One region of the Streptomyces sp. CS113 genome, then DNA from elsewhere that is predicted to be linked to it. Evidence: riboswitches for the same ligand, from Rfam matches in the RefSeq annotation. Region 1 holds a riboswitch; the other holds the start of a gene.
The links. Region 1 has a riboswitch for cyclic di-AMP ahead of rpfA (resuscitation-promoting factor protein RpfA). Riboswitches for the same ligand answer to the same signal wherever they lie in the genome.

Region 2: another riboswitch for cyclic di-AMP. It lies ahead of B9W62_RS20450 (M23 family metallopeptidase); the one in region 1 lies ahead of rpfA (resuscitation-promoting factor protein RpfA).

The regions. Positions count from the first base shown of each region.
Region 1 covers NZ_KZ195574.1:5,153,985-5,160,975, reverse strand. The annotation lists gene B9W62_RS23065 (Ppx/GppA phosphatase family protein) at 1-591, opposite strand, end outside; gene B9W62_RS23060 (DUF501 domain-containing protein) at 588-1,148, opposite strand; gene divIC (cell division protein DivIC) at 1,225-1,707, opposite strand; gene eno (phosphopyruvate hydratase) at 1,843-3,123, opposite strand; gene rpfA (resuscitation-promoting factor protein RpfA) at 3,363-4,091, opposite strand; cyclic di-AMP (ydaO/yuaA leader) riboswitch at 4,095-4,261, opposite strand; gene B9W62_RS23040 (transglycosylase family protein) at 4,445-5,437, opposite strand; gene B9W62_RS23035 (cytochrome P450 family protein) at 5,581-6,900, opposite strand; gene B9W62_RS23030 (nucleoside triphosphate pyrophosphohydrolase) at 6,897-6,991, opposite strand, start outside.
Region 2 covers NZ_KZ195574.1:4,596,473-4,603,463, forward strand. The annotation lists gene B9W62_RS20435 (dihydrofolate reductase family protein) at 1-546, shown strand, start outside; tRNA gene B9W62_RS20440 (tRNA-Met) at 617-690, shown strand; gene B9W62_RS20445 (PP2C family protein-serine/threonine phosphatase) at 890-2,110, shown strand; cyclic di-AMP (ydaO/yuaA leader) riboswitch at 2,335-2,491, shown strand; gene B9W62_RS20450 (M23 family metallopeptidase) at 2,503-3,546, shown strand; gene B9W62_RS20455 (aldo/keto reductase) at 3,709-4,653, shown strand; gene B9W62_RS20460 (PrsW family intramembrane metalloprotease) at 4,673-6,127, opposite strand; gene trmB (tRNA (guanosine(46)-N7)-methyltransferase TrmB) at 6,138-6,977, opposite strand.

The sequences.
Region 1 (6,991 bases):
GGCGACCTGCTCCGCGGTGGGCGGGTCGGTCACCGCGCCGTCGCGCACCAGGTGCCGCTCGGTCATCCGCACGCAGCCGACGTCCACGGAGCGGGCGGCGCGCACGCGGTCGTCGCCGACGACGAACTCGGTGGAGCCGCCGCCGATGTCGACGACCAGGTACGGCTTGTCCAGATGGTCCCGCCCCGCCAGCTCCCGGGTGGCGCCGGTGAAGGAGAACTCGGCCTCCTGGTCGCCCGAGATGACCTCCGGCTCCACACCCAGGATGTCCAGCACGCCGCGCACGAAGTCGTCCCGGTTCTCCGCGTCGCGGGAGGCGGAGGTGGCCACGAAGCGCAGCCGCTCGGCGCCGTGCGCCTTGATGATCCCGGCGTACTCCCGGCAGGCGGCGAAGGTCCGCTCCAGCGCCTCGGGCGCCAGCCGTCCGGTGCGGTCGACGCCCTGGCCGAGCCGCACGATGGTCATACGGCGGTCCAGGTCGGTCAGCTCGGCCGTGGCCCCCGCGCCGGAGGCGCTGTCGGACACGGTGGCGTCGGCCACCAGGAGCCGGATGGAGTTCGTACCGCAGTCGACGGCGGCGACCCGGGTCACTGGGCGTCCTCCTGGCCGCTCTGGCCGCTCTGGCCGCTCTGGTCGGTGGGCGTCACGCACGGGCCCTTGCGCCACCACTCGGGCAGCATCGCGATCGCCTCGTCGCCCAGCGGGTTGACGCCGGGGCCGGCCGCCAGCGAGTGGGCGACCAGCACGTGCAGGCACTTCACCCGGTCCGGCATGCCGCCGGCGCTCGGGAAGCCGGTCAGCTCCTCGATCTCGTCGCGGCGCCGGACGTAGTCCTCGTGCGCCGCGCGGTAGGCGGCCGCCAGCTCCGGGTCGGTGGCCAGGCGCTCGGTCATCTCCTTCATCACGCCGTTCGCCTCCAGCGTGCCGATGGCGGAGGCCGCCTTCGGGCACGTCAGGTAGTACAGCGTGGGGAAGGGCGTGCCGTCGGGCAGCCGCGGCGCCGTCTCCACCACGTCGGGCTGCCCGCACGGGCAGCGGTGGGCGATGGCGCGCAGACCGCGCGGAGGGCGGCCGAGCTGCTGCTTGAAGGCCGCCACGTCCGCGTCGGTCGGCTCGGTGCGCGGGGTGGTCGGCGGGGGAGTCTGCATGACTGTCTTCTGCTGGTCTTCCTGTTGAGTCACTGCCGGAGCGGTCTGCGCCGCCGGTCCGGTCGGCGCGGCCGGTTCACTGCCGGCGGGCGGCGGCGTCGGCCTTGTCGACCCCGTCCCACACGTTCCGGTACCAGGGGCGGTCGGCGGCGCCGGCCTCGGCACGGGCCTGCTTGGCGGCGTCCGGGTCGACGACGACGAACCCCGTCTCCCCCGGCATCACGTAGTGCAGCCGCAGCCGGACCTGCTGCTCGGCGTAGGCGTCGTCCTGCCAGCGTGCCTTGAGGTCGCGCAGGTCCTCGACCCGCTGCCGGGTCTCCCGCTGCTCCCGCCGGAGATCGGCGATCTCGGCGCGCTGGGCGACGTACTGCCGTATCGGGTAGGCGAGCGCCACCACGAGCGAGCAGAGCACCATCGCGAGCAGCGCGGCCCGGCCGGTCAGCCGGGAGCGCCGGGCCTGGCGCTTGGTCTGCGAGCGGTAGACCCGGGCCGCGGTCTGCTCCCCGATGATCCGGATCCTGGTCGCGGTGGAGAAACGGTCCCGGTCCTTCACCGCCATGTGCCGCCTCCGTCTTCGTGCGTCGTCCTGCGCGCGTGGTCCGTGCTACGTGCGTACGTCCCCGCACACGGTACGGGACCGAGTACGGGGACGTACGTACGACGCTGCCTCTTACGGGGCCTTACCGGGTGGCGCTCAGCCCTTGAAGCGGGGGAAGGCGCTGCGGCCGGCGTACACCGCGGCGTCGTCGAGGATCTCCTCGATGCGCAGCAGCTGGTTGTACTTGGCGACGCGCTCGGAGCGGGCCGGGGCGCCGGTCTTGATCTGGCCGCAGTTGGTGGCGACGGCCAGGTCGGCGATGGTGACGTCCTCGGTCTCGCCGGAGCGGTGGGACATCATGCACTTGAAGCCGTTGCGCTGGGCCAGCTCGACGGCGTCCAGGGTCTCGGTCAGCGAACCGATCTGGTTGACCTTGACCAGCAGGGCGTTGGCCGAGTTCTCCTCGATGCCGCGGGCCAGGCGCTCCGGGTTGGTGACGAACAGGTCGTCGCCGACGAGCTGGACCTTGTCGCCGAGCTTGGCGGTGATGGTCTTCCAGCCGTCCCAGTCGTCCTCGAACAGCGGGTCCTCGATGGAGACCAGCGGGTACGCCTCGACCAGCTCGGCGTAGTACTCGGTCATCTCGGCGGCGGTGCGCTCCTTGCCCTCGAAGGTGTAGGAGCCGTCCTTGTAGAACTCGGACGCGGCGACGTCGAGCGCGAGGGCGATCTGCTCGCCGGGGGTGTAGCCGGCCTCCTTGACCGCCTCCAGGATGAGGTCGAGGGCCTCGCGGTTGGAGCCGAGGTTCGGGGCGAAGCCGCCCTCGTCGCCGAGGCCGGTGGCCAGGCCCTTCTTCTTCAGGACCTTCTTGAGGGTGTGGTAGACCTCGGCGCCCCAGCGCAGGGCCTCGGAGAAGGACTCCGCGCCGATCGGGGCGATCATGAACTCCTGGATGTCCACGTTGGAGTCGGCGTGCGAGCCGCCGTTCAGGATGTTCATCATCGGCACCGGCAGCAGGTGCGCGTTCGGGCCGCCCAGGTAGCGGAACAGCGGCAGGTCGCTGGCCTCGGAGGCGGCGTGGGCGACGGCGAGGGAGACGCCGAGGATGGCGTTGGCGCCGAGCGAGCCCTTGTTGTCGGTGGCGTCCAGGTCGAACATGGCCTGGTCGATCAGGCGCTGCTCGGTGGCGTCGTAGCCGACCAGCTCCGGGCCGATCTGCTCGATGACGGCGAGCACGGCCTTCTCGACGCCCTTGCCGAGGTAACGGCTCGCGTCGCCGTCGCGGAGTTCGATGGCCTCGAAGGCACCGGTGGAGGCGCCGGACGGAACGGCGGCACGACCCGTGCTGCCGTCGTCGAGGCCGACCTCGACCTCGACCGTGGGGTTGCCTCGGGAGTCCAGGATTTCCCGGGCTACGACGACGTCGATGGACGGCACGAGCATCTCCTTCTTCAATGTGACGCTTCGGTGTGACGCGCGGGTCCCGCGGGACCCGCGGCGGCTCTGCGGGACCGAGCCTAACCGGCTCCGGGCGATCGGCCAGCCGATCGCCCACCCGCTGGACAGAACCGAGAGTAAATTGTTTCCGAACGGAACAAAGGCGGAATGTGAAAATCCCGCCCCGGTGCGTACGGGGGAACACGCACCGGGGCGGGAGTCGCGGGGGCCGCCGCCGCTTACTTCAGGTGCAGCTGCTGGCCCGGGTAGATCAGGTCGGCGTCGTCGACGATGTCGTCGTTCAGCTTGAACAGCTTGGCCCAGCCGCCCTTGACGTCGTGCTCGTCGGCGATCGAGCTGAGGGTGTCGCCCTTGACGACCTTGTACTCGCCGTCGCCCTTCTCGACCTTCTTGCCGGTCGGGGTGGTGACGGTCTTCTTGGCGGGCTTCTCGGCCTTCGGCTCGGCGGCCGGACGCTCGGAGGAGCGGGAGGCCTTCTGCTCGGTGGAGCGCTCGGCGGTGGAGCCGCCGCTCTGGCTCTGCGAGCTCTCGGAGCTGCCGGAACCGCTGTCCTCGGAGCCGCCGCCGGTGTACGCGGCGCCCGACAGGCCGGTGCCGCAGACCGGCCAGGCACCCTTGCCCTGGCCCGCGAGCACCTTCTCGGCGATCTGGATCTGCTGGGACTTGCTCGCCTGGTCGGCGGTGGAGGCGTACTGCGTACCGCCGTAGGCGGCCCAGGTGGAGGCGGAGAACTGCAGACCGCCGTAGTAACCGTTGCCGGTGTTGATGGACCAGTTGCCGCCGGACTCGCACTGGGCGACGGCGTCCCACTCGGACGCGGTGGCGGCGGAGGCGTTGCCGGCCGCCATCAGCGGGGCGGCGACGGCGGCACCGGTGACGCCGGCGACGGCGATGACGCGGGTGGCCTTGGACGGACGACGGTGCTTGCCCTTGCCGGAAAACAGCATGGTTGATCCCCTCACCGACGCCTGCGAGGTGAGCTGTCGGGTTCGGGCCGGTTGAGTTGCCCGGCCGGGTTCCTCGCGGAACTCGGCTCCACCCCTAGCCGCTCCGGCTCAACTGCCCGGTGCGGCACTTACCTTGGGTCCCCCGCTCCTGCCTTCGGCGCTTGACGCGACGACTGTTCCCGTACGGCCGCTGGCAGGATTCGGCGTTGCGGCTGTCGGGGCCCGCGGTGGCGAGCGGTCATGACCGTAGACACGCGCTCCGCGGATTTTCAAAGACGATCACGGCTTCTGAGACCTATCTCTCACGAGATCCAAAAGGGACATACAGTCTCTAACCGTGACGCGAACTCCCCCTACTTTTCGCCCGATTCGCCCGTGACCGTGAGCGTCTGACCGGGCAGGATGTGGTCGGGGTCGGCGCCGACGACGGTCTCGTTGTCGGCGTACAGCGCGTGCCACCCGCCGTCGACCTCAAGGGAGTCGGCGATGGCCCAGAGAGTGTCGCCGGTGCGGACGACGTAACGGCCGTCCCCGGCCTCCCGCTCGTCACCGTCGCGCGAGGCGTGCCGGCCCGTCGCCGAGTCCGTACGGCCCTCTCCCGTCGCACCCTCGTCCGCACTGCCGCCGCGGTGCTTGCCGGAGCCGGACGAGCCCTCGGTGCCCTGCGGTTCGGCGCTGACGGAGGGGTCGGATTCGGCCGAAGTGTCCGGCTTGGCGGTTTGGTCCGCACCCTCGGACGAGGCGTCAGGCGACGCCGAGGAAGAGGCAGAAGAAGAGGGCGAAGGGGACGAAGAGGACGCTCCGGACGTCGACTCCGACGTGTCGGCCGCACCGGACGAGCCGGTCGATTCGGGCGTTTTGGTGGTCGTGGGCGTTTTGGACGACTTGGTGGTGTCCGTCTCCCCCGAGGCGTCCGTACCCTCCGACGCCCCGTCACCGGCCGCGTCCGAGCCGCCGCCCGCGACCCCGGAGTCGTTGCCCAGGCCGGCGAGCAGACCGCAGGTCGGCCAGGCGGCGATGCCCTGGTCCGCGTGCATCTTCTCGGCGATTCTTATCTGCTGGGAACGACTGGCCCGGTCGGCACTGGGGGCGTAGTCCAGGCCGCCGTACTGCTCCCAGGCCTCCTGGGACAGTTGCAGGCCGCCGTAGTAGCCGTTGCCGCTGTTCTGGCTCCAGGCGCCGCCGGTCTCGCACTCGGCCACCTGGTCCCAGGCCGCCGAGCCGGCCGCGTGGGCGCCGGTCGCGCCGAGCAGCGGAATCGCGATGGCAGAGCCGGTCACTCCGGCGGCGACGACCAGAGCGGGTGCCTGGCGGGGGCGGCGGTGACGACCGTTCCCGGAGAGCATGCGACGACCTTTCACAAGACGACGGGGACCACGCGGCGGATGACGCTCGACACCACGTTGATCCGTGAACGTATAGGGAGATCATCACTTGTCACAAGTTCATGCCGCGCAGATCACGTGAAGATCACAGAGTTGAGCGCGTGTCACTTTTGCGTCGGCGACGGACCGTTGCCGGCCGATGACGCGGGCGGGGTGAACGAGACGGGCAAGGTGCGCAGACCTCGCATGATGAGGCCGCCGCGCCACCGGAGTTCGGCCGGGTCCGCGGCCAGGCGGAGGTCCGGCAGCCGGGTCAGCAGCGTGGCCAGCGCCGTCTGCCCCTCCAGCCGGGCGAGCGGGGCGCCGAGGCAGTAGTGGATGCCGTGGCCGTACCCGAGGTGCTGGCTGTCGCGGCGGGCGAGGTCCAGGGTGTCCGGGTCGGTGAACCGCTCCGGGTCCCGGTCGGCGGCGGCCAGCACGACGAGGACGGGGTCGCCCGCCGCGACGTCCTGTCCGCCGATGGTCAGCGGCCGGGTGGCGAAGCGCCAGGTGGCCAGCTCCACCGGGCCGTCGTAGCGCAGGAGTTCCTCGACGCCGGTCTCCAGCAGGCCGCGCTCCCCGGCGGCCAGGGAGGTCTGGAGCCGCTCCCGCTGCTCGGGGTGGGTGAGCAGGGCGTACGTGCCGTTGCCCACGAGGTTGACCGTGGTCTCGAACCCTGCGAAGAGCAGGATGAAGGCCATGGCCGCGGCCTCGTTCTCGGTGAGGTGCTCACCGTGGTCGGAGGCGCGGATCAGGCCGGAGATGAGGTCCTCGCCGGGGGCGGGCTCGGGTGGCAGCGCGGCCCGCTTGCGGTGGATGAGGTCGGCGAGGTAGCCGCGCATCTTCTTCACCGACCGGGCTACACCGCCCCGCGGGCCCCCTTGGTGACGGATCATCATGCCCGCCCAGTCCCGGAAGTCGTCCTGGTCCTCGCGGGGGACGCCGAGCAGGTCGCAGATGGCGTAGATGGGCAGCGGGAAGGCGAAATCGTGGATCAGGTCGGCGGAGCCGGTGTCCGCGAACCGGTCGATGAGACCGTCGGCCAGCTCCTGCACCCGGGGCGCGAACTCGGCCACGCGACGCGGGGTGAACGCCTTGCTGACCAGCCGCCGCAGCCGGGTGTGGTCGGGCGGGTCGATGTTCAGCAGATGGGTCATCAGCTCGGCCTTCCGCTCCCCCGGAATGCCGGTCTTGCCCTTGGCGTGCGCGGGCTCGTCGTGGTGGGCCGGGTTCTTGGAGAGCCGCGGGTCGGCGAGGGCCTGCTTGGCGTCGGCGTACCGGGTGACCAGCCAGGCCTCCACTCCGCTGGGCAGCCGGGTGCGGTGCACGGGGGCGTGTTCGCGCAGCCAGGCGTAGGCGGGGTAGGGGTCGCTGGCGAACTCCCAGGTGAACAGCTCGGGGGCGGGGCCGGAGGCAGGGCCGGGGACGGCTGGGCGGCCGGTCATCCCTCGACCGCCCGGATCGCGTCCCGGTAGGCGCGGGCCGCCGCTCTCAGGGCCGCCTCGGGGTCGGTGCCCTCGGCCTCGGCGCGGGCGG
Region 2 (6,991 bases), 560 kb from region 1:
TACCAGGGCGGGCGGCTGCGGCTGGTGGAGTCGCGGCGGCTCGAGGACGTCGTGCTGAACCGCTACCTGCCCACCGCTCCCGGCACCGGCGACCGTGCCGCCGCCGACCGGCACTGGCTGGCGCTCGCCTGTGAGCTGGCCGAGCTGTGTCCGCCGTCGGACACCGCGTTCAGCGTGGGGGCGGTCGTGGTCGCCGCCGACGGGAGCGAGCTGGCGCGGGGGTACTCGCGGGAGGGCGGTGATCCGGTCGTGCACGCCGAGGAGGCCGCGCTCGCGAAGGTCGATCCCGGCGACCCGCGGCTCGCCCGCGCCACCGTCTACAGCAGCCTGGAGCCCTGCGCCCGCCGCGCCTCCCGGCCCACACCCTGCGCCCGGCTGATCCTCGACGCCGGGGTGCGCCGCGTCGTCACGGCCTGGCGGGAGCCGGACACCTTCGTGGCGGGAGCGGACGGCAGCGGGGTGCTCACCGCGGCGGGTGCCGCCGTCGTCGTACTGGACGAGTACGCGGAGCGGGCGAAGGCGCCCAACCGCCACCTGGAGGGGTAGGGAAACAGGGGTGAGGAGATACGGATGTGCATTCCGCCCCCGGGATGACGTACAGTGGTGAACACAACGACGCGGGGTGGAGCAGCTCGGTAGCTCGCTGGGCTCATAACCCAGAGGTCGCAGGTTCAAATCCTGTCCCCGCTACTGAAGGCCGAGGGCCGGAATCCGAAAGGGTTCCGGCCCTCGGTGCGTTTCCGTAGGTGTTCCGTGTCATCCGGTCGGCCCCTCACCGCTCGCCGCCCGCCCCCGCTCCCGGAAACCTGGAGTCCGGGACGGCAAGCGGCGCGGACGTGCCGGCGCGGACGTACGGGGCGGCGGGAGACGAGTGGTGCGGCCAGGTGACGTGGACGACGAGGGAGCGTACGCCAGAGCCGGCGGCCGACTCCCCGGCGATCCCGTGCCCGACCCGGGCCTCGGCGACGAACCGCAGCCTCCGCCGCCCCCGGCGCCACCACCACGCCGGCGGACCGGGTACGGGCGCGCCTTCGTGCACGCGCTCCCCGTGCTGCTGATCGTCGTCGCCATCCTGTACGACGTCTTCACCCCGAGGTACTTCACCGCCGGCCCCCTCTACACGGCCGCGCCCCTGGTCGCCGCACCGCTCTACTCGCGGCGCGGCACGGCGCTCACCGGCGTCGCCGTGGTCGCCGTCGTCATCGGCCTCCAGTTCGGCAAGGGCGTCATCCACTACGTCGACTCCCTGACCGAGCTGATCACCATCGCCACGGTCGCCGTGCTGGCCGTCATCGTGAACGGCCTGGTCCGGCGCAGCAGCGAGCGCCTCGTGTCGGTCCGCGAGATCGCCGAGGCCGCCCAGCGCGCCGTACTGCCCCAGCCCGCCGAGCGGATCGCGGGCTTCGAGATCGCCGTCTGCTACGAGGCCGCGCAGGCGGACGCCTTCATCGGCGGCGACCTGTACGCCGTGCAGGACAGCGCCCGCGGCGTCCGGCTCATCGTCGGGGACGTGCGCGGCAAGGGCATGGGCGCCGTGGCCGCCGTCGCCGTCGTGATCGGCGCCTTCCGCGAGGCCGCCGAGCAGGAGGCGACGCTGGAGGCGGTGGCGCAGCGCCTGGAGCGGGCGCTGGCCCGCGAGGGCACCCGGCGCGACGGACTGGACGCCTTCGAGGGCTTCACCACCGCCGTGCTCGCCGAACTCCCGCACGGCGACGGGACGGTCCGCATCGTCAACCGCGGCCATCCGCCGCCCCTGCTGCTCTACGCCGACGGCACCCTCGGGCCCCTGCCCGCCCGCGAGTCGGCGCTGCCCCTCGGCATGGGCGAGCTGGGTGTGTGGCCCGACCGCGCGGAGGAGGTCGCCTTCCCCGGCGGGGCCACGTTGCTGCTGTACACCGACGGACTGACCGAGGCCCGGGACGCGAAGGGCGAGTTCTACGATCCGCAGGCACGGCTGGCCGGCCGCGTCTTCCCGCATCCGGAGACCCTGCTCGACACCCTCGCCGAGGACGTGCGCCGGCACTCCGGGGGCGGCATGGCGGACGACATGGCACTGCTCGCCGTACGGCGGCCCCGGCGCGGCGACCATGATCATTGTCACGAGCCGTGACAGTACGACCCCCCTCCGCATAACAACTGATACACCGTCAGAAAAACCTGACGTGAAGGGGAATACTGAAGCGGGGTCAACTCGCCCGGTTTTCACCGGTCGTGAGGGGTACGTCCCGGCCGTATCCGTTAATGATCAAGAGGAACGGCTTGGAATCGGAGCCTCGCGTCTATTAACGTTCGATAACGCAGCGCGGTCGTCCCAGCCGTCACAGAAGGCGGCTCCGTGCGCACGCGCCGAATCCCGCAAGGGAACCGGGGAACCACCACATTGGGGTGAATCGGGCGTATGACGCCGTGGAGACACGGCCGTCAGACACCCGTAGGAGACCTTCCTGCTCCGAACCCGTCAGCTAACCCGGTAGGCGGAAGGAAGGAAAGGAGTACGCCCACGTGGCGTCCAACCGGCCTGCCCCCGAGGCCCCGTTCGTGCCCAGCGGGCACGGCACCGACACCTTCGGCTACGACGCCCCCCGCGCCGAAGAGGGTCCCTGGGAGGAGTGGAACCCCACCGCGGAGTCCATCCGCCCCGTGCGCGGCCGGCACCGCGTCGCCAAGCAGCGCGGCGGGCTCGCCCGCAGCTCCACCGTCCTCGGCGTCGGTGTCATAGCCGCCGTCGGCGCGGGCGGCATGGCCAGCGCGCAGACCGGCAAGCCGCCGGTGTCCATCTCGATGCCGGACCTGCCGAACGTCGGCTCGCTCATGCCCGGCGGTGACGAGGAGCCGGAGCCCGAGGGTTCCGCCACCCCGCTCAGCGGCATCACCCAGGCCGTCGCCGCCGACAGCTCCGAGGGCACCGGCACCGCCGACGCCGGCGAGTCGCTGCGGGCCCGGATCATGGCGCAGGCCGAGCAGCAGCAGGCGCAGGTCGAGACCAAGGCCGCCGCCGAGGCCCAGGCCGCCGCCGAGAAGAAGGCCGCGGAAGCCGCCGCCAAGGCGGAGAAGGAGGCCAAGGAGAAGGCCGCCGCCGCCAAGAAGAAGGCGGAGGAGGAGGCCGCGAAGAAGGCCGAGGCCGAACGGCTCGCGAAGCTGGCCAAGCAGTACACGCTGCCGACCTCCTCGTACACGATCTCCTCGACCTTCAACCAGGCCGGTTCCCTCTGGGCCTCCGGCCACCACACCGGGCTCGACTTCGCCGCCCCCACGGGCACGCTGCTCAAGGCGGTGCACAGCGGCACGATCACGTCGGCCGGCTGGGACGGGTCGTACGGCTACAAGACCGTGCTCACCCTCGACGACGGCACGGAGCTCTGGTACGCGCACCAGTCCTCCATCAACGTCAGCGTCGGCCAGAAGGTCACCACCGGTGACGTCATCGGCCGCGTCGGCGCCACCGGCAACGTCACCGGCGCCCACCTCCACCTGGAGGTCCACACCGACGGCGGCACCGGCATCGACCCGATGGCCTGGTTGCAGAGCAAGGGGCTCACGCCCTGATCCGCCGCGTCCCCGCTGCGCCCGGCCCCTGAATCGCCCCGCTGATCCCCGGCGGTCCTGACGGCAACCCCCCGACGTCAGGGCTGCCGGTTTGCGGGATCTTTGCGTGCGCGCGGGTGCGTGCCGGGATGGTCTGCTCCGACGCGGTTGTTGACTCGGTACATGACTTCTCTGCGCAAGCTCGGCTCCTCCGACCTCGAGGTCTTCCCCCTCGCCCTGGGCGGCAACGTCTTCGGCTGGACCGCCGACCGGGACGCCTCCTTCGCCGTCCTGGACGCCTACACGGCGGCCGGCGGCAACTTCGTCGACACCGCCGACTCCTACTCCGCCTGGGTCGACGGCAACAGCGGCGGCGAGTCCGAGACCGTCCTCGGCCAGTGGCTCGCGGCCCGCGGCAACCGAGACGACGTCGTCCTCGCCACCAAGGTCAGCCAGCACCCCGAGTACCCCGGCCTGTCCGCCGCGAACATCAGGGCCGCGGCCGACGCCTCGCTGCGCCGCCTGGGCACCGACCACATCGACCTCTACTACACCCACTTCGACAAGCCCGAGGTGCCGGTCGAGGAGATCATCGGCGCGCTCGACGAGCTGGTGAAGGCCGGCAAGGTGCGGTACATCGCCGCCTCCAACATCTCCGCCGAACGGCTCGCGGCGTCCCTGGAGTTCTCCGACCGCGAGGGCCTCGCCCGGTACGTCGCCCTCCAGCCGCACTACAACCTGGTCTCCCGCGACACGTACGAGGGCGAGCTGCGCGACCTCGCCGAGCAGGCCGGTCTCGCGGCCGTGCCGTACTACGCCCTCGCGGCCGGCTTCCTCACCGGCAAGTACCGGCCCGGCACGGACGTGGACAGCCCGCGGGCGGGTGGCGCGGCCAAGCACCTGGAGACGGAGCGGGGGCGCCGGGTGCTCGCCGCCCTGGACGAGATCGCCGCGGCCCACGAAGCCCCCGTCGCCACGGTCGCCCTGGCCTGGCTGGCCGCCCGGCCGACGGTGGCGGCGCCGATCGCGTCCGCGCGCACGGTGGAACAGCTGCCGGCCCTGCTGGGCGTGGCCGGGCTGAGCCTGACGGAGGACGAGATCGGACGGCTGACCCGGGCGTCCGCCTGACCGTCCGCACGGCGCGGACCTACGGCCGGTGGGGTCCGGGCGGCGCGTACGGGCCGCCCGGCGCGTGCGGGCCGTACGGCGCGGAGGGGGCGGGATACGGCGCGTGCGGTCCGTACGGCGGGTACGGCGCGTAGGGGGCGTACGGGGTGGGTGCGGGGTGCGGGGCGTACGGGGCGGATGCCGTTCGGGCGCCGTACACGCCCTGCGCCCCGCCGTCCTGCACCCCGCCGTATGGATACGCCCACGGTGGTACCGGCCGCGGCAGGGGCGGCGGCGGGGGTGCCGTGGCCCGGGCCGCGTAGTCCAGCGCCGGGCGGGCCACGCCCCGCAGGTGCCACAGGGCCTCCAGCAGCGCTCGCTCCCGCGCCGTGAAGTCGGCGCCCGCCCTGCCCCGGCGTCCGCGCCGCCGCAGGAACGCCACCGAGGTCGCGCAGGCCTCGTACCGCGCCACCGCCCGCGCTCCTTCCTTCCCCGCGTGGCGGCGGGCGTACTGCCGGGCGATGCGGCGGGCCCGCATCGACCCGAGCGCGTACGGCTCCACGGGTGTGAGCCATCCCGCCAGGACATACGCGGGCAGTTCGGCCCGTACGGTGGCCAGTTCGCGCTGCCTGGTCCAGATCACCAGCCAGGTCAGGAGGCCGAAGGACGGCACCATGAACGCCGCGTACACGGCGAAGAAGCCGTACTCGCCGAACCCGGCCGAGCCGTTCCACAGGGCGTGCATGCCCATCGCGAGCAGCAGCCCGGCCAGCGGGAGCAGGGCCCGTCGCAGGTGGTGCCGGCCGGGGGAGAGCGCGGCGATGCCGAAGCCGATGCCGGTGAGCACGGTGAACAGGGGGTGCGCGAACGGCGACATCACCACCCGCACGAAGAAGGTCGCCGCGGTGACGGAGGCGATGCCGCTGTCGCCGGTCAGCTGATCGGTGCCGAAGGCGGTGCCCAGGTACAGGATGTTCTCGGTGAAGGCGAAACCGGTGGCGGTGACCCCGGCGACGACCACGCCGTCGACGATGCCGGTGAAGTCCCGCCTGCGGAAGAGGAAGACCAGGAGGACGGCGGCGGCCTTGGCGGACTCCTCGACGACCGGGGCTATGACCGTGGCGCCCAGGGTGTCCGCGCCGGCCGGGTCGGCGGTCGCGGTCGCTATCCAGCGCGTCGCGAAACTGTTGGCGACGATCGCTATCAGCGCCGCCGCGCAGGCCCCCCAGGCGAAGCAGAAGAGCAGGTTCCGCCAGGGGCCGGGATCCACCCGGTCCAGCCAGCGGAAGGCGGCTATGAGCAGCGGCACCGGCAGCACCGCCAGGCCCAGCCCCACCAGGAACCCCTGCGTACCCGTCTGTTCGCGCACCAGGGCCAGGATCACCAGGCCGGAGAGCGCGAGCAGGGTGATCAGCGCGCCGTAACGGACCCAGGTGTGCTGCCACCAGTGCGTATGCCGGTGCGCACGGGTCGGATACGGGGGACAGGTGGCCACGGCATGGACCCTAACCGGTGGGGGGCAGCTCCTTGTGCGGTACGCGACGGAAGAGCAGGTCGTTCACCACATGACCCTTGTCCAGTCCCTGGCCCTCGAAACGGGTCAGCGGCCGGTGTTCGGGACGCGGCGCGAATCCGCCGCCGGGCACGGTGTTCTCGAAGTCGGGGTGCGCGGTGAGCACGTCGAGCATCTGCTCGGCGTACGGCTCCCAGTCGGTGGCGCAGTGCACCACGGCACCCGGCGCGAGCCGGGTCGCGGCCAGGGACAGGAACTCCGGCTGGATCAGCCGCCGCTTGTGGTGCCGCTTCTTGGGCCACGGGTCGGGGAAGTAGACGCGCAGCCCGGCGAGGGAGTCGGGGGCGAGCATCTCGCGCAGCAGGATGATCGCGTCGCCGTTGCCCACCCGGATGTTGGACAGCTCCTGCCGCTCGGCGAGGCCGAGCAGGTTGCCCTGGCCCGGGGTGTGGACGTCGACGGCGAGGATGTTGGTGTCCGGGTCGGCGGCGGCCATCCGGGCGGTGGCCTCGCCCATGCCGAAGCCGACCTCCAGGACCACGGGGCGGGCGTTGCCGAAGAGTTCGGCGAGGTCGATAACCCGCTGTCCGTCGATGTCCAGCCCCCATACCGGCCACAGCCGCTGCAATGCGTCCGCCTGCCCGGCGGTCACCCGGCTGCGCCGGGGCTGGAAGCTGCGGATCCGCCGCTCGAAGTGCGACCCGGCGGGATCGGCCTTCGGCCCGTCGGGGAATCGGGGCTCGCCCTTGGCGCGGACGTGGCGCGGGGAGGCCCCGGCCGGGGACGGCGGGGGAGCGGCTGCGGCTTCGGGGGTGTGGTGGGAGTCAGACACAATGCGTCGATTTT